4 regions of the Pseudomonas sessilinigenes genome follow, and region 1 is predicted to be linked to each of the others. Evidence: predicted binding sites of a transcription regulator. Region 1 holds the regulator's gene; each other region holds the start of a gene.
What was found. Region 1 encodes FliA, which starts transcription of late flagellar genes. Its sites were predicted from a motif close to CTAAAGTTTNNNNNNNNNNNGCCGNTAA; they were not measured.

Region 1 (4,751 bases):
GTCTGCAGGTCGGCGGTAACCACGTCGAGGTTCGACACCGCCTTGGACATGGCCTCGTCGCCACTGTTGAGACCCAGGCGCACCAGGCGGTTACGCACCAGCACCAGCTCGCCCACCATGTTCATGATTTCGTCCAGGCGCGCGGTATCCACGCGCACCGTGGTTTCTGCTTCACTGGCAGGCTTTTCCGCCGGGGCCGCAGCCGCTGCGCGGGCTGGGGCCGGGGCAGCGGCTGGCTTCGGCGCTTCGGCCTTGGCTTCGGCTTTCGGCGCGACTGGCTTGGCCACCGCAGCGGCGGCCGGGGCGGATGGCGCAGCCGGTGCGGAAGCCGCTGCCGGGGCCGCGGGCTTGGCTGTCCCCGGGGTGTCGGAGAACTTGCCTTTGCCATGCAGCTCGTCGAGCAGGGATTCGAATTCGTGATCGCTGATCAGGTCGCTGCCCGCGGCGGCGGCACTGGCTGCCGGCGTAGCGGGAACGGCGGCCACGGCCGATTCCAGCGCGTCAACGGCAAAGTTGCCCTTGCCATGCAGCTGATCGAGCAAGGCTTCGAATTCATCATCGGTAATTTCATCGCTGCCGGCGGCTGCGCCGCTGTCGGCACTGGCCGCGGCAGGTGCGATGGCATCGGGGGCGAACTGGCCCTTGCCATGCAACTGGTCCAGCAGGGACTCGAACTCGGCATCGGTGATTTCATCACTGGCCGCTTCGCCCTCAACCGCTGGCGCAGCAGCAGGTGCAGCCTCGGCTTCGGCCTTGGCAGCGCTCAGCGAGTCGAGCAGGAGTTCGAATTCATTGTCGGTGATATCGCCCGACGGGCTTTCGGCCGCAGGCTCCGCTACCACTTCCACCACCTCTTCCACCACCGGTTCGGGGGCGGGTTCGGCACCAGCCGGCTCAGCCAGGCGGGCCAGGGCGGAAAGCAGTTCAGGTGTCGCAGGAGTGATCTCGGAACGCTCGCGGACCTGGCCGAACATGCTGTTCACCGTGTCCAGCGCTTCGAGCACCACATCCATCAGTTCCGAATCGACACGCCTCTCACCCTTGCGCAGGATGTCGAAGACGTTCTCGGCGATATGGCAGCACTCCACCAGCTCGTTGAGCTGGAGGAAGCCGGCGCCCCCTTTAACAGTGTGAAAACCGCGAAAAATTGCGTTGAGCAGATCCGCATCATCCGGCCGGCTTTCCAGCTCGACCAGTTGTTCGGACAGTTGCTCTAGAATCTCGCCGGCCTCAACCAGGAAATCCTGAAGGATCTCTTCATCGGCGCCGAAGCTCATTAATGGGTGCTCCTAGAATCCAAGGCTGGAAAGCAAATCGTCTACATCGTCCTGACCGGACATAACGTCTTCCCGTTTATCGGCATGAATCTGCGGACCTTCACCCTTAGCGAGATGTTTTTGCGGATCTTTTTCCGCTAGGATCGAGGCACGGTCATGTTCGATGCCGGCGAAACGATCGACCTGGCTGGCCATCAAGACGAGTTTGAGCAAATTGCTTTCGACTTCCGTGACCAACTGGGTCACGCGCTTGATCACCTGGCCGGTAAGGTCCTGGTAATCCTGCGCCAGAAGAATGTCGTTGAGGTGGCCCGAGACGGTACGGGTCTCCTGTTCGCTACGAGTCAGGAAACTGTCGACCCGACGCGCCAGCTCGCGAAACTCCTCGGCCCCGACCTCGCGCCGCATGAAGCGCCCCCAGTCCACGCTCAACGCCTGGGCTTCGCTGCTCAGGCCGTTGACCAGCGGGGTGCTGCTCTCCACCAGGTCCATGGTGCGGTTGGCCGCGGCTTCCGTCAGCCGGACCACGTAGGACAGGCGCTCGGTGGCATCCGTGATCTGTGAAACTTCCTCGGCTTGCGGCATGTGCGGATCGATCTGGAAATTGACGATCGCACTATGCAACTCGCGGGTGAGCTTGCCCACTTCCTGGTACAGGCCGCGGTCACGGGTCTGATTGAGCTCATGGATCAGTTGCACAGCTTCGCCGAACTTGCCCTTTTCCAGGCTTTCGACCAGCTCCAGCGCATGTTTTTTCAGGGTCGACTCAAAGTCGCCCAGTGAAGATTCGTTATGCTCCATAGCTCCCCCGTGGCGCAATGGCTACGCATCTCAACCGATGCGTTCGAAGATCTTCTCGATCTTCTCTTTCAGCGCCTGGGCCGTGAATGGTTTGACGACATAGCCGTTTACGCCGGCCTGGGCGGCTTCGATGATCTGCTCACGCTTGGCTTCGGCAGTGACCATCAGTACCGGCAGGTGCTTGAGTTTTTCATCGGCGCGCACATGACGCAGCAGGTCGATACCGGTCATGCCCGGCATGTTCCAGTCCGTTACCAGAAAGTCGATGCTCCCGCTGTTGAGAACCGGGATGGCAGTGGTGCCATCGTCGGCCTCGACCGTGTTGGTGAAACCCAGATCACGCAACAGGTTTTTTATGATCCGCCGCATCGTTGAGAAGTCATCAACGATGAGGATTTTCATGTTCTTGTCCAATTCGACCTCCAAGCAGTCTTAAACGCATCCAGTACCTGGATACGCCATTCAATCAATCCGGCATAACACGCAACGACTGCATGGAGCACATACTGCAAAACCGGCCAGGCACAAGGCCCGACCGGTCTTGGGCGCAGTGTCCCCACACTGCCTGTCAGCGCGCTCGCCACTCCCCCAAACGCCCCCGCAAGCGGGCCGCGCACTGGCTGTGTAACTGGCTGACCCGCGATTCGCTGACCCCCAGGACCTCACCGATTTCCTTGAGGTTCAGCTCTTCGTCGTAGTACAGCGCCAACACCAGTCGCTCGCGCTCCGGCAAATTGGCAATCGCATCCGCCAACGCGGCCTGGAAGCGTTCATCCTCCAGGTCCCGTGACGGCTCGAGATGAGCACTGGCGCCATCCTCGTGCAGCCCTTCGTGTTCGCCGTCCTGCAACAGGTCGTCGAAACTGAACAGTCGGCTGCCCAGGGTGTCGTTCAAAATCCCGTAATAATCATCGAGGCTCAATTGAAGTTCGGCCGCAACCTCGTGATCTTTAGCGTCACGACCGGTTTTAGCTTCAATTGCGCGAATGGCATCACTGACCATGCGCGTATTACGGTGCACCGAACGCGGGGCCCAGTCGCCTTTACGAACCTCGTCGAGCATCGCACCGCGGATACGGATACCCGCGTAGGTCTCGAAACTCGCACCCTTGCTCGCGTCGTACTTGGTCGACACTTCGAGCAAACCGATCATCCCGGCCTGGATCAGGTCTTCCACCTGGACGCTGGCCGGCAACCGCGCCAACAGGTGATAGGCAATACGCTTGACCAGGGGCGCATAGCGCTCGATCAGTTCGTATTGGCTGTCACGCGCCGACTTCTTGTAGAGGTTGTAGCCACTGGCAGTCATAGCACCGGTCCCGCTGTTTGATGCACTAGCCGCTCGACAAAAAACTCCAGGTGCCCGCGAGGGTTCGCCGGCAATGGCCAGGTATCGACTTTTTGCGCGATGGCCTTGAACGCCAATGCACATTTCGAACGAGGAAAGGCTTCATAGACCGCACGCTGCTTTTGCACGGCCTTGCGCACGCTTTCGTCGTAGGGAACTGCGCCGACATATTGTAAGGCCACGTCCAGGAACCGATCAGTGACCTTGGTCAACTTTGCAAACAGGTTGCGCCCTTCCTGGGGGCTCTGGGCCATGTTGGCCAGGACCCGGAAACGGTTCATGCCGTAGTCGCGGTTGAGCAGCTTGATCAGGGCGTAGGCATCGGTGATCGAGGTCGGCTCGTCGCAGACCACCAGCAGCACTTCCTGGGCCGCGCGGACAAAACTGACTACCGAGTCACCAATACCCGCAGCAGTGTCGATCACCAGCACATCGAGGTTGTCGCCGATGTCGCTGAAGGCCTGGATCAGGCCGGCATGCTGGGCCGGGCTCAGGTGCACCATGCTCTGGGTGCCCGAGGCTGCCGGCACGATACGGATGCCGCCCGGGCCCTGGAGCAGCACATCGCGCAGCTCGCAGCGCCCTTCGATGACATCGGCCAGGGTACGTTTGGGGGTCAGTCCCAGCAGGACATCGACATTGGCCAATCCCAGGTCGGCATCCAGCAGCAACACCCGCCGGCCGAGCTCAGCCAGAGCCAGGGACAAGTTCACTGACACATTAGTCTTGCCGACGCCACCTTTGCCGCCGGTCACCGCAATCACCTGTACGGGATGCATGCTGCCCATGTTCTTTCTTTACCTTGTCTTACTTAGACGGGGCCACATAACTGGCTGCGTGTTCACCATTGGAACAGTGCCTGGCAGACCATCGATGTAGATACGCTGCAATCTATCCATGAGTACCTCAACCGACCCGCTTGGCCGGATTGTGGTACAGGTCAGCGAACATGTCGGCCATGGCCTCTTCGCTGGGTTCTTCCTGCATCTGCACGCTCACTGCGCGGCTCACCAACTGATGCCGGCGGGGCAGATGCAAGTCGTCAGGAATCCGCGGCCCATCGGTCAGATAGGCAACCGGCAGTTCGTGACTGATGGCCAGGCTCAATACCTCGCCAAGACTGGCCGTTTCATCCAGTTTAGTCAGGATGCAACCGGCCAGGCCGCAGCGCTTGTAGCTGTGGTAGGCGGCGGTCAGCACCTGCTTCTGGCTAGTGGTGGCCAGCACCAGGTAGTTCTTCGCCCGGATACCGCGACCGGCCAGGCTTTCCAGTTGCATGCGCAGCGCCGGATCGCTGGCCTGCAGGCCGGCGGTATCGATCAGCA
Region 2 (4,751 bases), 1.8 Mb from region 1:
ACTGCTCGAGCTGGGCATCCACAGTGTTCTGGTCGATCGAGGGCTGCATCGGCGTGCGATATTGCAACGACTCGTCGCCCTGGCTCAGCCCCTGGGCTTCGATGTGTCGGTTATTGGTCAGGTTCAAGGCAAAGCTGCCGTTCTTGGTCTTGTCGACCTGATCGGCGAGCACAGCTGAGAAGTCCAGGTCCCGAGCCTTGTAGTTAGGGGTATCGGCGTTGGCAATGTTGTTGGCCAGCACCTCGGCGCGCCTGGCGCGAAAGCCAAGAGCCTGTTCGTGGATACCGAGCGCTTTATCGAAGCTGATGCTCATGTCGGGAAACCTTTGGGAGACCTGATTTTTCGTTACCCTGAACTTAGCAAACTGCGTGCCAAGCCAATAAACCCCCATTTTCCGGGGCTTTCCCGGTAGTGACAAAGCGGCAAATGCCAGAAAAGCGGCAACGAATTTCCGCGAAGCGCCGGCAAAGCGGCAATCACCCTGCCTCCTCCCGCTCTCCCGACAACAAACGGCAGGCACAAAAAAGGAGGCTCGAAAGCCTCCTTTTTCATTACAGCGGTCGCAGGTCACTTCGCCTGGTAGATGATCCCCGGATTGCACTGCACCATCTGGTAATGGTCCGGCAAGCCATTGAGGGCTTCCGATGCCCCCAGGAACAGGTAGCCGCCCGGCTTCAATGTGCTGTGAATGCGCATCAGGATGTCCTTCTTGACCTCGGCCGAGAAGTAGATCAATACGTTGCGGCAAAACACGATGTCGAACTTGCCAAGACTGGCATAGCTGTCCAGCAGGTTGAACGAACGGAACTCCACGCGACTCTTGATCGGTGCCTTGACCACCCAGCGCCCCGGTCCCTTGGGGTCAAAATAACGCTGCAGGCGATCGGCCGAAAGGCCACGCCCAATGGCCAGGCTGTCGTACTCGCCGGTCTTGCAATTGTTGAGCATGGTTCCCGACAGATCGGTAGCAACGATCTGCACCCCCATCTTCAACTGGCCCATGTTGCTGCGCTCGAACTCATCGATGGACATCGATAGCGAATAGGGTTCCTGCCCCGAAGAACAGGCCGCGGACCAGATCCGCAAGCGCTGGTTGGGGTTGGCCCTAATCGCCTCGGGGAGCACCTTGTTCTTCAACACCTCGAACGGATAGGTGTCGCGAAACCACAAGGTTTCGTTGGTCGTCATGGCATCCACGACCATCTCGCGCAAGCCGCCACGAGGCTGGGTCTGGATACGCTGGACCAGCTCACCCAAGGTTTTTATACCTTGCTGCTCCATCAATTTGTTGAGACGGCTCGAGACCAGATATTGCTTGTTTTCCCCGAGCAAAATACCACAGGCTTTTTCCAGGAAGACCCGGAACTGTTCAAAATCCAAATTACCCGTAGACAATGCTGCCGCCTCTTAAATCTATGTCCACCAAGGGCTGTTGCCCTCAGCTGTGGTCTGCTGCTTTGATCCGGTCAACAACCCGGGATGCCAGGTCATCAGGACGGAACTTGGCAAGGAAGTCATCGGCACCGACCTTCTTCACCATCGCCTGATTGAACACCCCTGACAACGAAGTATGCAGGATGATATGCAGCTTTTGCATGCGTGGATCATTACGTATCTCGGCCGTGAGGGTGTAACCGTCCATTTCAGGCATCTCGATGTCGGAAATCATCATGAGGAATTCCTCCTCCGGCTTCTTCCCTTCATCCACCAGCTTGCGCAGGTAATCCAGCGCCTGTCGTCCATCGTTCAATGCCACTACCTCGACGCCCACGGTCTGCAGGCAACGAGTGACCTGCTTGCGGGCCACCGACGAATCGTCAACGGTCAGCACACGCAGGGAAATTGCCTTGTGCTGGGTCTCGACATCCACCACGCCGACCGAGATCGCCTCGGAGGTAGGCGCGACTTCCGCCAGGACCTTCTCCACGTCGATGATTTCGACCAGCTGGTTATCCACCCGGGTCACCGCCGTCAGGTAATGATCGCGTCCGGTGCCCTTGGGCGGCGGATGGATTTCTTCCCAGTTCATGTTGACGATGCGTTCTACCGAGCGCACCAGGAACCCCTGGGTCTTGGTGTTGTACTCAGTGATGATGACGAACGGGTTGCTCTGGTCCTGCAAGCCACCAGAACCCGTAGCCATTGCCAGATCCAGGATCGGAATGGTCGCCCCTCGAATATTCGCGACACCGCACACCACAGGACTGGATTTGGGCATCAGGGTCAACTTGGGGCACTGCAGCACCTCGCGAACCTTGAATACGTTGATCCCATAGAGCTGCTCGCCGTCCAGACGGAACAACAGCAGCTCCAGGCGATTCTGCCCAACCAGTTGCGTGCGCTGGTTTACCGAATCCATTACACCAGCCATGCCCAGACTCCCCAAAGCTTTAAGATCCGACGCACGCTCATTGCTAAACGGCACGGCGCTTGCTTTTTAACTGTTATGAACGCCAAAACGACATTTTTTCGACGCCTGACATCGCAAAGCCGCCAATTACTCTGCGGCCTTGCCATGTTGTGCATTTTAAACCCTGGCGGCCCTGCCGTTGCTGATTCGGTCACCCTGCCTGATTTGCTTATCGGCGTGACTCAAGGGTTTCTTGAATTCACGGTAGAAGACTACCTGGCTACCAGTCAAACGGAAGGACGCTACGAAATCCAAGTCAATCAGCTGGATCCCCGGATGCGCATGCCTGCCTGCGACAAGGAATTGACAGCTACCCTGGAAAGCCCGGCACAACCGCTGGGTCGGGTAACCGTCAAGGTCCGCTGCGACGGGGGGTCGCCTTGGACGGTATTCGTCCCGGCACAGGTCAAGCTGTTTCGTGAAGTGGTCACCAGCGTTCGCCCTCTCAAACGCACAGCCATCATCGAGCCAGAGGATGTCGCGCTGCGCGAACGAGATATCAGCCAGGGCGGCCAGAGCTACCTGACCTCGCTTGACCAGGCCATTGGACAGAAACTTGTCCGACCAATGGTCGCAGATCAAGTCATCAGCCTTGCCCACCTGGAGCAGGCCGAGGTGGTACGCAAGGGTGATCAGGTAGTGATATCGGCACGCAGCGGCAGCTTGAATGTAAGAATGCCAGGGGAAGCGTTGTCCAATGGAGGGCTGAGTGAGCAAATCAGGGTGAAGAACCTGAACTCGCAGCGAGTGATCAAGGCCCGTGTCATAGCGCCAGGCCAGGTAGAAGTGGCGATGTAGATAACTGGCGCTCGCCCTGCTCGTTCCCTAAACTGTGGTCACGAACTTGGGTTGCCGATAACTGCGTTGGCTTGCCGACAATTGAGCCTAAAGTTTTTCACGATATGGCCGAGAACATGGCAAGCGTCCAAATACCCAGAGGTTTTCTTCATCATGGTCATCGACTTCAGCCGTTTGAACAGTTCCCCTTCACTGACAGGCAGTACGCGTACCAGCGCCAGCAAGGAAACCGGCGATGCCGGCAAATCCGCGCCGCTGACGACTTCGGCCGAGACCAGCAAAAGCGGGGAATCGGTCCACCTCAGCAATGAGGCCCAACAGTTGCAACGAATCACAGACAAGCTGCGCGATCAGCCTGTTGCCGACAAAGCCCGAGTGGCAGAGTTGAAGCAAGCCATTGCCGATGGCAGCTACAAAGTCGACAGCAACCGTATAGCCAGCAAACTGCTCAACTTCGAAGCCCTGCGCTAGCCACAGGCTTGCGCCAGGCTTTTGGACGCTTAATCCCCAAGGCCAGCCATGCACGATACCAATCTACTGCAACTGATCAACGACGACCTTGCTCCAGCTCAACAACTGCTGGAGTTGCTCAGAGCCGAATCCCTAGCCCTGCATGGCCGCGATATGCCACTGCTGGAAGACATTCTGGCGCAAAAGCAGGCGTTGATCGTCTTGCTGGAGCAGCATGGCCGCAAGCGCACATTGCTTCTGGACAGCCTCGGCCTGCCAGCCAATCGCGAAGGCCTCGAACAGGTAGCCAGCCATTCCAGCCTGGGCGAACAGCTGCTGGAACAAAGCGACCTGCTGACCCAACTCCTCACGGACTGCCAGGCTACCAACGAGCTCAATGGCCGCTCGATCCAGATCCAGCAGGCCACCACCGCCAACCAACTGAAAATCCTCAACGGTGGCGAACCTCCAGCACTCTATGACGCCCGCGGCTCCACCTCGATGCTTGCGAAGCCCCGCCCACTCAGTCAGGCTTAGGCCGCAAAAATGAGCGCGTGCTACCAAGCCGCAAAACATGCTGGCAGAATGCCAGCAATTGCGTGTAGTCGTATTCTGTCTGGAGATTGATGAACCGTGTTCAATGCCTCAAACGCGGAAGATGCTCCGCAACCGCCCAAGGTGCTTACCACTGCACTGGAGATTTCCTCCAACCTGCGGTTGCTACAAGAGAGCCATGACCCTCTGATCATCACCTTCCATGAGCGCAGCCAGCGCTTTCAAAGCTATATGGTGGAAGTGGATCGCGACGACAACATGATCGCGCTCGATGAAATGATCCCCCGCGATGGCGAGCGTTTCATGCTGGCTGGCGAGCCGTTTCGCGTTGAAGGGTTCCATGAAGGCGTCCGCATCGCCTGGGAAAGCAATGGCCTACCGACCCTGGATGAATCCAACGGTGGCCGCTGCTATCGCACCACCCTGCCGGACGAAGTGGTCTACCACCAGCGCCGCAATGCCTTCCGCGCAGCCCTGAAGCTGGCACAACTGGTAGATATCGAACTCGGCGGCGACAAGCTCAAGTCGCCACTCACCG
Region 3 (4,751 bases), 300 kb from region 1:
CCCCGAGCCCCATGCCGACGATGCCCCACACCACCGTCATAATGGCGAATTGGCGGACCACCTTGTAGTTGTAGGCGGTACTGATAGAAGTGTTCATGGTTCCCCATCCACGGTTCAGCTGAAGTGAAAGCGACTGCGCGAGGCGGTATGCGTCCACTTCGTCTGGAGTTATAGGCAGACTAAAAGCGAGGCAAGCATGAGCAATGAGCACAAGGCCAGTATTGACGGGGATCAATGGGGGCAGTGCGTGCAGGACCGGGGCTGGCTGTGGGAGACCGCTTGTGGCGTCGTGCCGCAGGAGGCGCCGACGCTGATCCTGGCGCATGGCGCCGGTGCACCAATGGACAGCGCGTTCATGGGCGATATTGCCGTACGCCTTGCCAGGCATGGCGTGAATGTCTTGCGTTTCGAATTTCCATACATGGCGCAACGACGCCTCGATGGTGGCAAGCGCCCTCCCAACCCGGCCCCCAAACTCTTGGAGTGCTGGCGTGAGGTGTATGCCGCGGTGCGACCTTATGTCACCGGAAGGTTGGCGGTCGGAGGCAAGTCCATGGGGGGACGCATGGCCAGTTTGCTGGCCGATGAGCTACAGGCCGATGCCCTGGTCTGCCTGGGGTATCCCTTCTATGCCGCTGGCAAGCCCGAGAAGCCACGGGTGGCGCATCTGGCGAGCCTGGCCACGCCAACGCTGATCGTGCAGGGGGAGCGCGATGCCCTGGGCAATCGCCAGGCGGTGGAGGGCTACGCGTTGGCGCCAAGCATCGAGCTGTGCTGGTTGTCGGCGGCAGATCATGACCTAAAGCCCCTGAAGGCATCCGGACATACCCACGAAGAGCATCTTGAGTCCACGGCATGCCGGGTCGCTGGATTCCTCCGGGGGCAGGGGTAAGGATTGTCGGGCAAAAAAAACCGGAAGCAGCGGCTTCCGGTTTTTTATTGCCTGGCCCTGGGCCTAGCGGTTGAAGCGTTCTACCAGAGAGTACTGGGTGTGCGCGGTATGGGTCAGGGCCTCGCTGAGTTCGGCCGAGTGCTGTGCTTGCTCCGAGGTCTGGTCGGCCAATTGGGCGATGGTACTGATGTTGCGGCTGATCTCCTCGGCCACCGAACTTTGCTCCTCGGTCGCGGCGGCGATCTGGGTGGTCATGTCGGTGATGTTGGCCACGGCTTCGCTGATGCCCACCAGCGCCTGGTCGGCTTCCAGCACTCGGGCCACGCCTTCTTCGGCCTGGCGATGGCCAGCGTCCATGGTCTGCACCGCACTGGCAGCGGTTTGCTGCAGCTTGGCGATCAGGGTGTGGATCTGCCCGGTGGACTCGCTGGTGCGTTGCGCCAATTGGCGCACTTCATCGGCCACCACGGCAAAACCACGACCCATTTCCCCGGCACGAGCCGCTTCGATGGCTGCGTTGAGGGCCAGCAGGTTGGTCTGGTCGGCGATGCCTTTGATCACATCCACGACGCCACCGATTTCGTCGCTGTCCTTGGCCAGCTGGGTCACGGTCTGGCCGGTTTCGCCCACCACCACCGACAGGCGCTGGATGGCTTCACGGGTTTCCCCGGCGATGTTACGGCCTCGGCCAGTCAGGCGATTGGCTTCCTGGGTCGCATCGGCGGTGCGCTGTACATGGCTGGCGACCTCCTGGGTCGTGGCCGCCATCTGGTTGACCGCGGTGGCGACCTGTTCGGTCTCCTGGCGCTGGCGCTCCAGGCCGCTGGAGCTGTTGTGGGCCAGGGTATCGGACTGCCGGGCCTGCTCGTTGAGGTGCTCGGCGGTGTCCTGCAGGCGGGTCAGGCAGGTCTTGAGTCGTGCTTCCTGGCTCAGGATCGACATTTCCAGGCGTGCCTGGGCACCCCGGCTGTCGGTGTACATCTGCGCGATCAGGGGGTCCGAGGTGGTCTGTTCGGCCAGGCGCAGCAGGCGCTTGAGGCCGCGCTGTTGCCAGGTCAGGCCCAGCAGGCCCAGTGGCACCGAGAGACCGGCGGCCAGGACGAAGCCCCAGTGGGAGTTGAGCCAGGCACCGATCATGAAGCTCAGTTGGCTGACCAGGATGAACGGCAGCCAGTCTTGTAGTATCGGCAGCCACTTGTCGCGTTTGGGAATGGCCGATTTGCCCTGGTTGATCCGCTTGTAGAGGGATTCGGCGCGGCGCACCTGTTCGGCGGTGGGCTTGACCCGTACCGATTCGTAGCCCACGACCTTGCTGCCTTCGAACACCGGGGTCACGTAGGCGTTGACCCAGTAGTGATCGCCGGTCTTGCAGCGGTTCTTGACGATACCCATCCATGGCAGGCCTTGTTTCAAGGTGGTCCACATATGGGCGAATACCGCCGCTGGCACATCCGGGTGGCGTACCAGGTTGTGCGGCGCGCGAACCAGTTCTTCGCGGGAGAACCCACTGATCTCGACGAAGGCGTCGTTGCAGTAGGTGATGACGCCCTTGGCATCGGTCGTGGAAATCAACCGTTGTTGAGCCGGGAAGGTACGTTCGCGCTGAGTGACAGGCTGGTTATTACGCATGTTTTTTCAATCCGCAAGGCTTTGATAAGTGATCGGCCGCTTCGGCTTATTATTGAAACTATTTTTCAATAATTGGCATTCGGTCTCATTGGCAGAGTGTGTTGTGTCGTCGTATGCGGCGCCGGCATCCACCGGCGTTGGCGAGGGGCTAATCATTGACCTTCTTCCTTGGCAGTCAATACTTCTGAAGTACTGGTTTGGGCAATTTGCTTGCGGTTTTGCAGTGTCCGGACCTATCCGGCGAGCATTGGATAGGTGAAAAGCCCGAAATGCAGCAGGTTCAGTCCGAAGTGGGTGGCCAGCGCGGCTCCCAGGCCCCCGAACCGATACGCCAGACCGTACCCGATCCCGGCGACGCTCGCCAGCAGCGTCCATTGCCAGCCGGCTCCCAGGTGTGCCAGGCCGAATAGCAGGGCCGAGGCGAGCAGGGCCAGGTTCTCGCCGTAGGGCAGGTGTTTCAGGCGTCGGCTCAGGCCTCCCTGGATATAGCCCCGGAATAGCGCCTCTTCCACCAAGGTCACCAGCAGCAGGTTGTTCAGTACCCACAGCCAGGCCTGGTCCGGCCATTTGGGAGCCCAGCTGATGATGCCCAGTAGCAAGGCGCCACCCAGCGCAGTGATGGCGCACAAGAGCAGGGCCAGGACGCTGGCACACAGCGACAGGCGCAGAGAGCGCCGACCAATGATCCAGGGGCACACCAACAGCAGCCAGAAGCCGATCAGTGGCTTGTCCTGGTTCAGGTACAGGGAAAACGGCACGGCGTCATCAGTGAGGCGTTGCGGATCGATGGCGCGCCCATTGTAGAAGCCGGGCAGCCAGTGCATGGCCAGGGCCAGGGCGACGACCACGAACAGGCCGTGGCCCAGGTATTGGCCAATGGTGCTGCGCTGCTGGCGCACGGCGAAGCCGGCGCACAACAACAGCAAGAGCGAGAGGGCGGCCAGCAGCCCCAGTTGCCCGTAGCTCAGGGCCAGTGCATAGCCAAGGGAAAGGAGTGCCAGGTACATCCATGGCAGAGCGGTCATGGGGAATCCTTGTTGCGAAAGAATGGGTATTGCAGAGACGTTGTCCGGCGCCTGATCTGTAGTCGTTGTTGTGACTGGTCGGTCAGGTTTGGCGGGCGGGGATTATAGCCAGTCGATTTGTGTGCGTTAACCCAATAAAAAACACCGCCCGAAGGCGGTGTCTGTGGCTGTCACGGATCAGGCCGCGATCAACTGGCGCAAGACGTAGTGCAAGATCCCCCCGGACTTGAAGTATTCCACTTCGTTCAGGGTGTCGATGCGGCACAGCACCTCGATCTGCTCACGGCTGCCATCCTCGCGGATGATCACCAGTTGCAGGTTCATCCGCGGGGCCAGTTGCGTGCCGCTGAGGCTAAGGATATCCAGGGTCTCGCGACCGCTGAGCTTGAGGCTCTTGCGATCCTGGCCGGTCTTGAACTGCAGCGGCAACACGCCCATGCCCACCAGGTTGGAGCGGTGGATGCGCTCGAAGCTCTCGGCGATGACCGCCTTGACCCCCAACAGGTTGGTGCCTTTGGCCGCCCAGTCGCGGCTCGAGCCGGTGCCGTACTCCTGCCCCGCGATTACCACCAGTGGCGTGCCCGTGGCCTGGTACTTCATGGCCGCGTCGTAGATCGCCATTTTCTCGCCGGTGGGAATGTACAGCGTATTGCATCCTTCCTCGCCGCCGAGCATTTCGTTGCGGATGCGGATGTTGGCAAAGGTGCCGCGCATCATCACTTCATGGTTGCCGCGCCGTGAACCATAGGAGTTGAAATCCCGGGGTTCCACGCCCTTGTCCCGCAGGTAGCGCCCGGCCGGGCTATCGGCCTTGATGTTGCCGGCAGGGGAGATGTGGTCGGTGGTCACTGAGTCTCCCAGGAGCGCCAGGACCCGCGCGCCGCCGATATCCTTGATCTCTGGCAAGGGGCCTGAGATATCGTCGAAGAACGGCGGATGCTGGATGTAGGTCGAGTCGTCCTGCCAGACGTAGGTAGCGGCTTGCGGCACTTCGATGGCCTGCCATTGGGCGTCGCCGGCAAACACCTCCGCGTATTCCTTGTGGAACATGCGCGTGTTGACCTGGGCGACGGCCTCGGCAATTTCCTGGCTGCTGGGCCAGATGTCCTTCAGGTACACCGGCTGGCCATCCTTGCCCTGGCCCAGGGGCTCGCGGCTGAGGTCGATGCGCACCGTGCCAGCCAGGGCGTAGGCCACTACCAGGG
Region 4 (4,751 bases), 1.8 Mb from region 1:
ACGCTGTGGTGCACCGCATGCAGGCGCCAGAGCCAGGCCCAACGGTGACTGGCGTAGTGCGCCAGGGTGATCCCGCAGTCGGCGACGGTAACCGCGAGCAACAACTGCCCCCAGAGCGGCCAGTCCCGGGGCCACAAGCCCTCATGGGCCAGCAGCATCGCCAGCCCCGGCAGCGCCAGCAGGCCGATGGCATTCAACCCCTCGTTGACCACGGCGTGCAGGCAGTCGCGCAACCGATCCCCGTGGGAGCGGTTCCAGGCGGGCTCATAGGGCAAACCCCATTCGGCCAGGAAGGACACGCCAAGGGCCGCCAGGAATAGCCAGAGCAGGCCCGCTGCCGAGCCGCCCGCGCTACCCATCCACCAGACACCGGCGCCGATGAAACCACCAAAGAACAGCGGCCCATACAACCACGCAAGCATTCGTTTCATCCGTCTTGTCTCCATCATTAAGGAGACAGCAGCTTGCCGGCCACCCACGGCCACAGGCTTGAACAAACGGCGCAATCGGTGGCGGGAATTAAGGGTGAATTAAGTTGCGCTGGTTAACCTGTGTCCATCCAAACCCATCACCCCCAAGGAATCATCCATGAGCAAATTCTCCGCACTACTGGCCGCCACCGCCCTGACCCTGACCGCTGGCCTGGCCCAGGCCGATGTCCGTCCAGACCTGATCCCGGGCCTGCTCAAGTCGGGCGCCATCATGGACCTGGAGAAACTCAACCAGCTGGCCCTGGCCCAGCACCCCGGCACCAGCGCCGCCAACATCACCGACACCGAGCTGGAACAGACTGCCAGCGGCGCCTACGTCTACCAGGTGGAATTGCGCGACGGCAAAGGCATCGAGTGGGATGTGGACCTGGATGCCAAGACCGGCCAGGTCCTGGCCAACAAACAAGACCGGTAACCGGCAGATAGCACAAGGCCGCGCCTCTATAAGGGGCGCGGCCTTGTGTTTTGCGGGTCCCGGGATCAGGCGCTCAGGCGCGCCGTGACTTCGTTCAGTTGTCCCGACAGGCCATGCAGGTTGCGGCTCGCCGCCTCGGTACGCTGGACGTTGTCCAGGTTGGTGCTGGCGATGGAGGTGATCTCGGTCAGGTTGCGCGAGATGTCCTCGGCCACCGAGGTCTGCTCCTCGGCAGCGGTGGCGATCTGCCGGTTCATGTCGCGAATCGCTTCCACCGCCTGGGTGATGCGCTCGAGCATGGCCCCGGCCTCGGTCACCTGTTGCACGCTCTGCTCGCTGCGCTCCTGACCGCTCTCGATGGCCTGGGCCGCATCCACGGCACCGGTCTGCACGGTCTGGATGATCTGGTTGATCTCGGTGATCGAAGCCGCGGTGCGCTGCGCCAGGCTGCGCACCTCGTCGGCGACCACGGCAAAACCACGCCCGGCCTCGCCGGCCCGGGCCGCCTCGATAGCGGCGTTGAGGGCCAGCAGGTTGGTCTGCTCGGCGATGCCCTGGATCACCTCCAGCACCTTGCCGATCCGCCCGCTGTCGGCTTCCAGGCGACGGATCACGGTCGCGGTATTGGCGATTTCGCCACGCATCTGGGTGATGCTATCGATGGTGCTCTGCATCACCTGCTCGCCCTGCTGCGCCGACTGGTCGGCATCGTCGGCGGCACGGGCAGCGTCGGCGGCATGGCGCGCCACCTCCTGGGCCGTGGCGGACATCTCGTTCATCGCCGTGGCCACCTGGTCGGTACGGCTGAACTGCTCGTTGGTGCCCTGGGACATCAAGGTGGCGATGGAGTTGAGCTCGCCGCTCGAGGTGTCCAGGTCCGAGGCACTGCGCTGCAGGCTGGTGAAGGTCTGGGCGAGGAAGTCGCGCAGGGTGTTGGCCGCGGCCGCCAGCTTGCCCAGTTCGTCCTGGCGCGTGTTGTCCACCCGCTGGGAGAACTGGCCACGGCTGAGCTGGGCCACGTAGTCGATCAACTGGCGAATCGGCTCCACCAGGCTGCGGTTGACCAGCCACAGGCTGAGCAGGCCGATCAACAGGCCGGAGACGAGCATCACCAGGATGCCCAGCCACACCGTACGATCGGCGGCCGAGCTGATCTGCAACGACTGCTGCTGGCCTTGCTTGCGCAGTTCAGTCACCAGCTCGCTCATCTGGTCGCTGGCAGCACGGTCGAAGCCCTTGACCGCAGCATCGCCGGCACTCGGATCGGCGCCACCGGCCACATAGGCATCACGGGCCTTCTGGTAGGCCTGGCCCAGGGCCAGATGCTCCTGGGCCAAGCGCTGGACCCGGCTCTTGAGCGACGCGTCCAGGTCTGGGGTCTGTGCCAACTGTCCCAAAATGCTCTGCACGTCGCGCTGACGATCTTCGAACTGCTGCCAGTACTTGTTCATTTCCTGGGGCTGCTTGCCTCGCAGCAGCACGTTCTTCCACTCCTGCACCTGGATCTTGAACTGCAGGTTGGCCTCGTCGATCAGCTGCGAACTGTGCAACGGGCCTTCGATCAGCTCGCGGTAGCTCTGCACGCCATTGGACAGCAATTGAAAACACGCCAGGGCGATCAACAGCATCGCCAGCAGGCTGCCACTCAGCAGGGCAAGAATTTGCGCCCTCAGGGATTTTTGCAAAAACATCGAGGAGATCTCATGGCAGGGAAGGAACAGGCCCGAAAAGGCATGCGTAAGTCCGAACTTCCCTGTCGGGCACATTCGAGACAGCTCGAATGCACGTGGCATGTGAGCGTGATCGGCATCGACGACACATTCTTGAGGGCCGCCGACCACCGGTATAACGCGGCGAATCATGGACTTTCAATTGTCACAAAACCGTCAAAAAGCATTGCCATGATGTGGCTCAAGTGAACCTGTGAAACCCGCGCCAGGCACCGTCCCTCCTGCGAGCCCCCATGAACCACAGCATCGACCAGAGTCACCGCGATTCCGATCTGTTTGGCCTGCTCTACGGTTACCGCTTCCGCCCCGGCGAACGTGGTCGCGAACTGGATTCGGCCAAGGCCCTGCAAGCCCTGCAATCTGCCGAACACCAGGATGAATTTCTCTGGCTGCACCTGAACCTGGCCCATGCCGCCTGCGAGCGCTGGATGCAGGCCCACCTGCAACTGCCCGAGGAGTTCTTCGAAGCGTTGCATGAGGGCTCGCGCTCGACTCGCATCGAGCACGTGGACTCGGCCCTGCTGGCGGTGGTCAACGACGTGGTGTTCAACTTCAGCAGCATGGTGTCCTCGGACATCTCCACCCTGTGGGTCTGCGTGCGCAGCAACCTGATCATCAGTGCTCGCCTGCAACCCCTGCACTCGGTGGACAAGTTGCGGTCCTCGGTCAAGGCTGGCGAACAGTTCCGCTCGCCCCTTGAGCTGCTGGTGCACCTGCTACGGGACCAGGGGGAAATCCTGACCCAGATCGTGCGCAAGACCAGCCTCAGCGTCGACCAGATCGAAGACCAGTTGCTGGCGGCCCGGGCCTCGGCCAACCGTGCCGAACTGGGAGCCATGCGCCGGGTGCTGGTGCGCCTGCAACGGCTGCTGGCCCTGGAACCCGGATCGTTGCTGCGCCTGCTCAACCGACCGCCACAATGGCTGCAAAAGGACGACGTCAAGGAACTGCGCAAGTCCACCGAAGAGTTCGCCCTGATCATCAACGACCTCACGGCCCTGGGGGAGCGGATCAAGCTGTTGCAAGAGGAAATTGCCGCCAACCTCAACGAACAGAGCAACCGCACCCTGTTCACCCTGACCGTGGTCACGGTACTGGCCCTGCCGATCAACATCATCGCCGGCTTCTTCGGCATGAACGTCGGCGGCATTCCGTTCTCCGGCGATCCGGAAGGCTTCTGGATCCTGGTGGCGCTGGTGGTCACCTTCACCGTGATCGCCGGGCGCTGGGCCTTTCGCAAACGCCAGGACTACTGACCCTGCGGCCGCTGCGCGCCCGTACGCAGCCTCGCTGGCGCTCGACAGCGGCTACAGCACCAGCGTATCCGCAACCCCGCCTCGTGTAGCCGCTGCCGCAGTCTGCGCACGGCTCGGCACGAGCCGCCGGGGCAAACGGATCAACGGGCCAGTCAATTGCACAAACCATGACCTGGGGCAGTCTGCCTGTAACATTCGGCAACGATCATGGAAGCCATTCCTTCCAGCCACAGGATTGTCCAGCAATGGCCACCCCTTCCCTGACCGTCGCCTCCCCCAGCGTCGACGCCAAACCGCAACTGGATAAGAAACCCGGCCCCTTCACCCTCGTGGTGTTCTTCGCGATATTGGCCATGGGCTTGCTGTTCACCGCCTACAGCCTGATCCACGACATGCATGAACTGGGCACCACGGTCACCACCTGGACCCCGTTCCTGCTGCTTGGCGTCGCGCTGCTGATCGCCCTGGGCTTCGAATTCGTCAACGGCTTCCACGACACCGCCAACGCGGTGGCCACGGTGATCTACACCCATTCGCTGCCACCACAGTTCGCGGTGGTCTGGTCCGGCCTGTTCAACTTCCTCGGGGTGCTGCTGTCCAGCGGCGCAGTGGCCTTCGGCATCATCGCCCTGCTGCCGGTGGAGCTGATCCTGCAGGTGGGGTCTTCCGCCGGCTTCGCCATGATCTTCGCCCTGCTGATCGCCGCCATCCTGTGGAACCTCGGCACCTGGTGGCTGGGCCTGCCGGCCTCTTCCTCCCATACCCTGATCGGCTCGATCATCGGCGTCGGCGTGGCCAACGCCCTGATGCACGGCCGCGACGGCACCAGCGGTGTGGATTGGGGCCAGGCCACCAAGGT

Region 2: the regulator FliA is predicted to act here: its motif matches at 3,296-3,323, upstream of flgM (flagellar biosynthesis anti-sigma factor FlgM).
Region 3: the regulator FliA is predicted to act here: its motif matches at 2,551-2,578, upstream of C4K39_RS09965 (methyl-accepting chemotaxis protein).
Region 4: the regulator FliA is predicted to act here: its motif matches at 2,707-2,734, upstream of C4K39_RS16395 (methyl-accepting chemotaxis protein).

What each region holds. Positions count from the first base shown of each region.
Region 1 is NZ_CP027706.1:1,800,059-1,804,809, reverse strand. It holds gene C4K39_RS08520 (chemotaxis protein CheA) at 1-1,277, opposite strand, end outside; gene C4K39_RS08515 (protein phosphatase CheZ) at 1,290-2,078, opposite strand; gene C4K39_RS08510 (chemotaxis response regulator CheY) at 2,109-2,480, opposite strand; gene fliA (RNA polymerase sigma factor FliA) at 2,647-3,387, opposite strand; gene fleN (flagellar synthesis regulator FleN) at 3,384-4,214, opposite strand; gene flhF (flagellar biosynthesis GTPase FlhF) at 4,333-4,751, opposite strand, start outside.
Region 2 is NZ_CP027706.1:3,622,261-3,627,011, reverse strand. It holds gene flgB (flagellar basal body rod protein FlgB) at 1-313, opposite strand, end outside; gene cheR (protein-glutamate O-methyltransferase CheR) at 568-1,395, opposite strand; gene C4K39_RS16705 (chemotaxis protein CheV) at 1,439-2,371, opposite strand; gene flgA (flagellar basal body P-ring formation chaperone FlgA) at 2,447-3,208, shown strand; gene flgM (flagellar biosynthesis anti-sigma factor FlgM) at 3,362-3,679, shown strand; gene C4K39_RS16690 (flagella synthesis protein FlgN) at 3,728-4,195, shown strand; gene C4K39_RS16685 (flagellar brake protein) at 4,292-4,751, shown strand, end outside.
Region 3 is NZ_CP027706.1:2,101,845-2,106,595, forward strand. It holds gene ccoN (cytochrome-c oxidase, cbb3-type subunit I) at 1-97, opposite strand, end outside; gene C4K39_RS09960 (alpha/beta family hydrolase) at 197-892, shown strand; gene C4K39_RS09965 (methyl-accepting chemotaxis protein) at 956-2,521, opposite strand; gene C4K39_RS09970 (CPBP family intramembrane glutamic endopeptidase) at 2,755-3,546, opposite strand; gene acnA (aconitate hydratase AcnA) at 3,724-4,751, opposite strand, start outside.
Region 4 is NZ_CP027706.1:3,560,847-3,565,597, reverse strand. It holds gene C4K39_RS16405 (sterol desaturase family protein) at 1-431, opposite strand, end outside; gene C4K39_RS16400 (PepSY domain-containing protein) at 589-906, shown strand; gene C4K39_RS16395 (methyl-accepting chemotaxis protein) at 972-2,597, opposite strand; gene C4K39_RS16390 (transporter) at 2,870-3,892, shown strand; gene C4K39_RS16385 (inorganic phosphate transporter) at 4,138-4,751, shown strand, end outside.